Regions from separate parts of the Streptomyces sp. NPDC086766 genome, predicted to be linked through region 2. Evidence: riboswitches for the same ligand, from Rfam matches in the RefSeq annotation. Region 2 holds a riboswitch; the other holds the start of a gene.
What was found. Region 2 has a riboswitch for glycine ahead of gcvP (aminomethyl-transferring glycine dehydrogenase). Riboswitches for the same ligand answer to the same signal wherever they lie in the genome.

Region 1: linked by a shared signal. The riboswitch ahead of gcvT (glycine cleavage system aminomethyltransferase GcvT) and the one ahead of gcvP (aminomethyl-transferring glycine dehydrogenase) in region 2 are both predicted to bind glycine.

What each region holds. Positions count from the first base shown of each region.
Region 1 covers NZ_JBIVBI010000019.1:38,822-42,219, forward strand. Annotated here, with positions in the region: gene gcvH (glycine cleavage system protein GcvH) at 1-178, opposite strand, end outside; gene gcvT (glycine cleavage system aminomethyltransferase GcvT) at 367-1,494, opposite strand; glycine riboswitch at 1,683-1,778, opposite strand; gene ACIPM1_RS28355 (AAA family ATPase) at 1,952-2,641, shown strand; gene ACIPM1_RS28360 (enhanced serine sensitivity protein SseB) at 2,738-3,398, shown strand, end outside.
Region 2 covers NZ_JBIVBI010000003.1:10,090-13,487, reverse strand. Annotated here, with positions in the region: gene gcvP (aminomethyl-transferring glycine dehydrogenase) at 1-1,920, opposite strand, end outside; glycine riboswitch at 2,097-2,191, opposite strand; gene ACIPM1_RS05830 (PRC-barrel domain-containing protein) at 2,305-2,676, shown strand; gene ACIPM1_RS05825 (DNA polymerase IV) at 2,598-3,398, opposite strand, start outside.

The sequences.
Region 1 (3,398 bases), on a different contig from region 2:
GCTCGCCGCAAGTCTCGCCCGCGGACACCGTGTCACCGACCTCGGGGAGCTGGACGAACACGACATCGCCGAGCGCGTTGGCCGCGTGCTCCGTGATGCCGACCGCCGACACGCCGTCCTCGGCGGGCGACAGCCACTCGTGCTCCTTGCTGTAACGCAGCTGCTGGGGGTTGCTCATGACCTGAATTCTCCTGTACGCGGGGGAGTGCTGGTGAAGAGGGAGGCTGCTGGAACCGCCGGTGAGCGGGAAGGGCGTGCCCGGCGTCACGGACGCGCGGACGGGAGCCCGCGGGCGGGCCGCCGCGCGCGGACGGACGCCGGAGGGCGCCGACCGGGCCGTGCGCCCGCCCGGACCGCTCCCAGTCTCTACTTCCGGCGCTTGTAGAAGGGCAGCGCCACGACCTCGTACGGCTCGTGGCTGCCCCGGATGTTCACGCCGACGCCCGCCGTGCCCGGCGCGGCGTGCGCTGCGTCGACGTACGCCATGGCGATGGGCTTGCCCAGCGTGGGAGAGGGGGCGCCGGACGTGACCTCGCCGATCACCTCGCCGCCGGCGACCACGGGGTAGCCCGCGCGCGGGACCCGGCGCCCCTCGGCGACCAGGCCGACGAGGACCCGGGGCGGCTCGGCGGCGGCGCGCTCGGCGGCGGCCGCCAGCGCCTCGCGCCCGACGAAGTCGCCCTCCTTGTCGAACTTCACCACCCGGCCGAGCCCGGCGTCGAAGGGGGTGAGCGAGGTCGACAGCTCGTGGCCGTACAGCGGCATCCCCGCCTCCAGGCGCAGTGTGTCCCGGCAGGACAGCCCGCACGGGACCAGCCCGGCCGGCGCGCCCGCGTCGGTCAGCGCCTGCCACAGCTTCTCGGCGTCGGACGGGGCGACGAACAGCTCGAAGCCGTCCTCGCCGGTGTAGCCGGTGCGGGCGATCAGCGCCGGGACGCCCGCGACCGTGCCGGGCAGGCCCGCGTAGTACTTCAGGCCGTCCAGGTCGGCGTCGGTCAGCGTCTTGAGGATGCCGGGGGACTCGGGGCCCTGGACGGCGATCAGCGCGTAGGCGTCCCGGTCGTCGCGGACCTCGGCGTCGAAGCCGGCCGCCCGCTCGGTCAGCGCGTCGAGCACGACCTGGGCGTTGGAGGCGTTGGCGACGACCATGTACTCGGTCTCGGCCAGGCGGTAGACGATCAGGTCGTCCAGGATGCCGCCGTCGGCCCGGCAGATCATGGTGTAGCGGGCGCGGCCCGTGCCGACGGAGGCGATGTTGCCGACCAGGGCGAAGTTCAGCAGCTCGGCGGCCTGCGGGCCGGTGACCGTGATCTCGCCCATGTGGGACAGGTCGAACAGGCCCGCCCTGGTGCGCACGGCGAGGTGCTCGTCCCGCTCGGAGCCGTAGCGCAGCGGCATGTCCCAGCCGGCGAAGTCGGTCATCGTCGCGCCGAGCGAGCGATGCAGCGCATCGAGCGCGGTACGGCGCTTCTCGGAAGGTTCGGTACTGCTCATCGGTCGGTCTCCCAGGGAGATGGGGTCCCCCCGCGCGAGCAGAGCCGGGCATGGGGGAGGGCGAGGAACGTTCCTCCCCATCTGTCATCGGAACCTGAGAGGTTCGCCATGACCCGCCGGTGGACGGACGGTCACGGCTTGCACCTTGGGTGGAGCCACTGCGGCAGCGGCCCGCTTTTCAGATGTGCCTCGCCCACGCGGTAATGGTGCCTGAGAGATTCAAGGGAGGGACTTGCTCCTTCGGCGCCCCAGCGGCCTGCTGGGAACTCTCCCGCGCGGATTCAAACGGCCGGTATGCAGTTGGCGCGCACATCATTGCACGCCCGGCCCGATCCTGGCAGGCCGCGTCTGTAACCGGTCTGTGGCGGTACGCGTACGAAAACGCGAGACCCCCCGTATTACCGTCTCTTTACACTCGGCGGGGAGGGGGAACTGTGACTGAGCCCAGGGGAGGACGATCACGGTGAAGAGGACGACGGCGCAGGCGACCACCCCGGCCCTCGCGCTGCCCGAGCGGGGCCTGGCCCTGTCCCGGCGGCCCGCGGCCGGCCGGCGGTGCGGCGGGCGCCCCGCGCCCGTGGTCCGCGATCTGCGCGACCGGGCCGGCCGGGGCCCCCGCGCCCTCCTCTTCGGCCCCGGCGACGTGGTCGTGATCACCGGCCTGCCCGGCAGCGGCAAGTCCACGCTGATGCGCCGCGCGGTGCGCGGGGCGCGCGTGGACTCGCAGGACACCCGCGACCGCTGGGACGCCCGGGCGCCCCGCCTCCTGCCGTACGCGCTCTACCGCCCGCTGGTCCGCCTCGCCCACTACGCCGGGCTGCGCCGCGCCCTGCGGGCCGGCGGCGGAGTGGTGGTGCACGACTGCGGGGCCCAGGCCTGGGTGCGCGGCTGGCTGGCCCGCGCCGCCCGGCGCGGCGGCGGCACGATGCACCTGGTCCTGCTCGACGTGACCCCGGACACCGCGCTGGCCGGCCAGCGCGAGCGCGGCCGCGGCGTCTCGCGGTACGCCTTCCTGCGCCACCGCACGGCCGCCGCCCGGCTGCTGCGCGCGGTGGAGCGGGGGGAGCTGCCGGAGGGGTGCGGCTCGGCGACCCTGCTCGACCGGGACGCGGCGGACGCGCTGCGCCGGATCGGCTTCACGGGCTGACCGGCTCCGGTCGGTGGGAGCCCGGCAAGGCGCCCCGGCCCCGGCACCCGCTAGCCTTGCCGGTCAGAGCAGTGGTTCCCAGCAGGCGGTAGGCAGATGGACTTCCCGGCGGACTTCCCCGCGGATCTTCCCGCGGACTATCCGGCACAGGCGCACCCCCACCCGCACGGCGGATGGCCCGGCAACGAGCTGGAGGAGGTGCTGTCGGCCTCCCTCGGCGTCCCCTCCGCCGGCGCACGGATCGTCGAGGTCCTCGGGCGCAGCTTCGTGTGGGTCCCGCTGCCCAACGGCGGCGGCCCGCACAGCGGCCCGCTCGACCTGCCCACGCTGGAGGTCGAGGGCCAGGCCTACGTGCCGGTGTTCAGCTCCGAGGAGCAGCTCCGCCAGGTCGCCGGCTCCCAGATGCCCTACACCGTGGCGCCCGCCGTGGAGTTCGCGCGCGGCCTGCCCCCGCAGGTCGGGCTGGCCCTCAACCCGGACGGCGTGGTCGGCATCCCGCTGCCCCCGCCCGTCGTGGCCGAACTGTGCCGGACGGGCCTGACCCCGCTCGACGGCCCCGCGAGCGGCGGCCGGGTGCGCCTGTACGAACCCGACTGGCAGGACGACCCGGTGGACTTCCTCTCCGCCGCCTCCGCCGAGTTCGCCGGGACGGGCGTGGTGCTCAGCGCCCGCCGCTGCCTCGCCGTCATCGAGACCGCCGACCCGGTCCTGTTCGTCGGCGTCGAGCTCTCCCAGTGGGAGGGCGACCTGCGCATCC
Region 2 (3,398 bases):
GATCTTCGCCCGCAGGTCCGTGACGTCGATCTCGCCGTCCTCGGCGGTCTTCACGACGACGACCTTCATGCCGGCCATCACGGCGCTGGCGGCGTTGGTGCCGTGCGCGGAGGAGGGGATGAGGCAGACGGTGCGCTGGGCGTCGCCGTTGGCGCGGTGGTAGCCGCGGACAGCGAGCAGACCGGCGAGCTCGCCCTGGCTGCCGGCGTTCGGCTGCAGGGAGACCTTGTCGTATCCGGTGACCTCGGCGAGGCGCTCCTCCAGCTCGCGGATGAGCGTGAGGTAGCCCTGCGCCTGCTCGGCGGGCGCGAAGGGGTGCAGCTGACCGAACTCCGGCCAGGTCACCGGCTCCATCTCGGTGGTCGCGTTGAGCTTCATGGTGCAGGAGCCCAGCGGGATCATGCCGCGGTCGAGCGCGTAGTCGCGGTCGGCCAGCCTGCGCAGGTAGCGCAGCATCGCGGTCTCGGAGCGGTGCTGGTGGAAGACCGGGTGGGTGAGGTAGTCGTCGGTGCGCAGCAGCGCCTGCGGCAGGGCGTCCGCGGCGGCGGCGTCCAGCGCCTCGACATCGCCCTCGATCCCGAACGCGGACCACACGGCGCCCAGCTGGGCGCGGGTGGTGGTCTCGTCGCAGGCGATCGAGACGTGGTCGGCGTCCACGAGGCGCAGGTTGACTCCGTCGCGGCGGGCGGCGGCGACCACGTCGGCGGCACGGCCCTCGGCCCGGACGGTCAGCGTGTCGAAGTAGGCGCCGTGGACGACCTCGGCGCCGCCCGCGGTGAGCCCCTCGGCGAGCACGGAGGCGTAGCGGTGGGTGCGGCGCGCGATGGTCCGCAGGCCGTCGGGGCCGTGGTAGACGGCGTACATGCCCGCCATCACGGCGAGCAGCACCTGGGCGGTGCAGATGTTGCTGGTGGCCTTCTCGCGGCGGATGTGCTGCTCGCGGGTCTGCAGGGCCAGGCGGTAGGCCCGGTTCCCGTCCACGTCGACGGAGACGCCGACCAGGCGGCCCGGAAGGCTGCGGGCGAACTTCTCGTGCACCGCCATGTAGCCGGCGTGCGGCCCGCCGAAGCCCATCGGCACGCCGAAGCGCTGCGTGGTGCCGACCGCGATGTCCGCGCCGAGCTCCCCGGGCGACTTCAGCAGCGTGAGGGCGAGCAGGTCGGCGGCGACGGTGACCAGCGCGCCCAGCTCGTGCGCCTGGTCGATGACGGGCTTGAGGTCGCGTACGGCACCGGAGGCGCCCGGGTACTGCAGGAGCACGCCGTTGATCTCCCGCCCGGCGACGTCGGCCGGAATGCCCTCGCTCAGGTCCGCGACGACGACCTCGACGCCCGACGGCTCGGCGCGGGTGCGGATGACGGCCACGGTCTGCGGCAGCGCGTCCGCGTCGATCAGGAACAGGCCCTTCTTGTTGCGGCCCATGCGCCGGGACAGGGCCATGGCCTCGGCCGCGGCGGTGCCCTCGTCGAGCAGGGAGGCGCCGGAGGTCGGCAGGCCGGTCAGCTCGGCGACCATCGTCTGGAAGTTCAGCAGCGCCTCGAGGCGGCCCTGGGAGATCTCCGGCTGGTAGGGGGTGTACGCCGTGTACCAGGCCGGGTTCTCCATCACGTTCCGCAGGATCACCGGGGGCGTGAAGGTCCCGTAGTACCCGAGGCCGATCATGGAGCCGAGGACCTCGTTGCGGTCGGCGAGCGAGCGCAGCTCGGCGAGCACCTCGGCCTCGGTCCGCGCGTCCGGCAGGTCCAGCGCGCCGGCGTTCTTGATCACATCGGGGACCGCGGCGGCCGTGAGGTCGTCGAGCGAGCCGTAGCCCACCTGCGCGAGCATCTTGGCCCGGGCCTCGTGGTCGGGGCCGATGTGGCGCTGCTCGAAGGGTGTTCCCTGTTCGAGCTCGGAGAGCGGAATGCGGTGGGCGGTCATTGCGGAGGCCTCCTGGTCTGACGCGACCTTCGAGGGGCACCACGGCGCGGGTACCCGAACGGCCTCCCCCTCTGTCATCTCGACCTGAGAGCTTCACCGGGTCGCACTGAGGCTCCCGGCTTTCACCGTCGGTGAGAGCGGAAGCCGTCGACACCCGCCCTGCTTTCCAGAGTGACCTCGTCCGTGCGGTACGTGGGCCTGAGAGATTCCGGGGAGGATTTGCTCCTTCGGCGCCTCCGATGATGCTGGAGGACTCTCCCGCACGGGGTCAGCAGCCGCTGCCAGCGTACCAGCGGGCCCACCACACGGGCTTTCGAGTGGCCGCCTATCGCGATGTGCTCTTTTGTAGTGCTTACGGATGTATTGCGACCATGTGGAGGGCCCGTGCAGACCGACATCGATCCGCGCAACCTGATCGGCCGCAAGGCGTTCGACCGCAGAGGCATCAAGATCGGCACGGTGGACGAGGTCTATCTCGACGACGCGACCGGCGTGCCGGAGTGGGCGGCGATACGCACCGGCCTGTTCTCCAGGGACGCCTTCGTGCCCCTGGAGCCCAGCGAACTGGTCGAGGGCGCCCTGCGCGTCCCCTTCGACCGGGCCCTGATCAGGGACGCCCCCGACTTCGGCGTCGGCCGCCATCTCTCCCCCGAACAGGAACTGCAGCTCTACCACCACTACGGCCTCGACGTGGCCGCTCCGCCGGCGGTCCCGGACCGTGACTTCGGCAAGCTGGCGGGCTCGGAGGAGGCCTGAGCCACGGCGTCGTCCGCCTCCGCCACATCCCCTCCGGCCGCGTCGGGCGACCTCGCCCCGTCCGCGTCCGGCGACACCGCCCCGGCCGCCTCCGGCGACGTCATCGCGGCGGCGTCCGCGCCCCGATCGGCCGAACCCGCCGAGGTTTCCCCGGGCCCGCCGGCTCCAGGTCTTCGCGCCACCAGCGGCAGCGGATCCGCCGGCTCCAGCTCCGGGTCCTCCACGCGGAACGTGCGTACGCGTCCCGGCCCGGAGTCGGGAGTCTCGAAGCGGACCGTGACCCGGCCGAGCCCGCTGCCCTGCACCCACCCGTGGCCGTACACCGTGTGCCGCACGTCGTGGCCCGCCGGCCAGCGCCGCTCGGCGGGCGCCGGCCGCTCCACGGCCGGCTCGACCGCCGGTTCCTCCTCGGGCCCCTCCGGCCGGGCGCCCGCCGCCTGGGCGAACAGGTCCTCCTGGGTGTAGTCGGCGAGCCCGGTGACGCCGACGCCGAGCAGCCGCACCCCGCCCGTGGTGTCGACGGAGTCCAGCAGCCGGGCCGCGGCCTCCCGCACCACCGCCGGATCGTCCGTGGGCCCGCGCAGCGTCTCCGACCGGGTCAGGGTGGAGAAGTCGTACCGGCGGACCTTCAGCACGATGGTCCGCCCCGACACCCCGGCCCCGCGCAGCCGCCGTACGCAGCGGTCGGCGAGCCGCTGCACCTCGAGTCCCACCCGCACCCG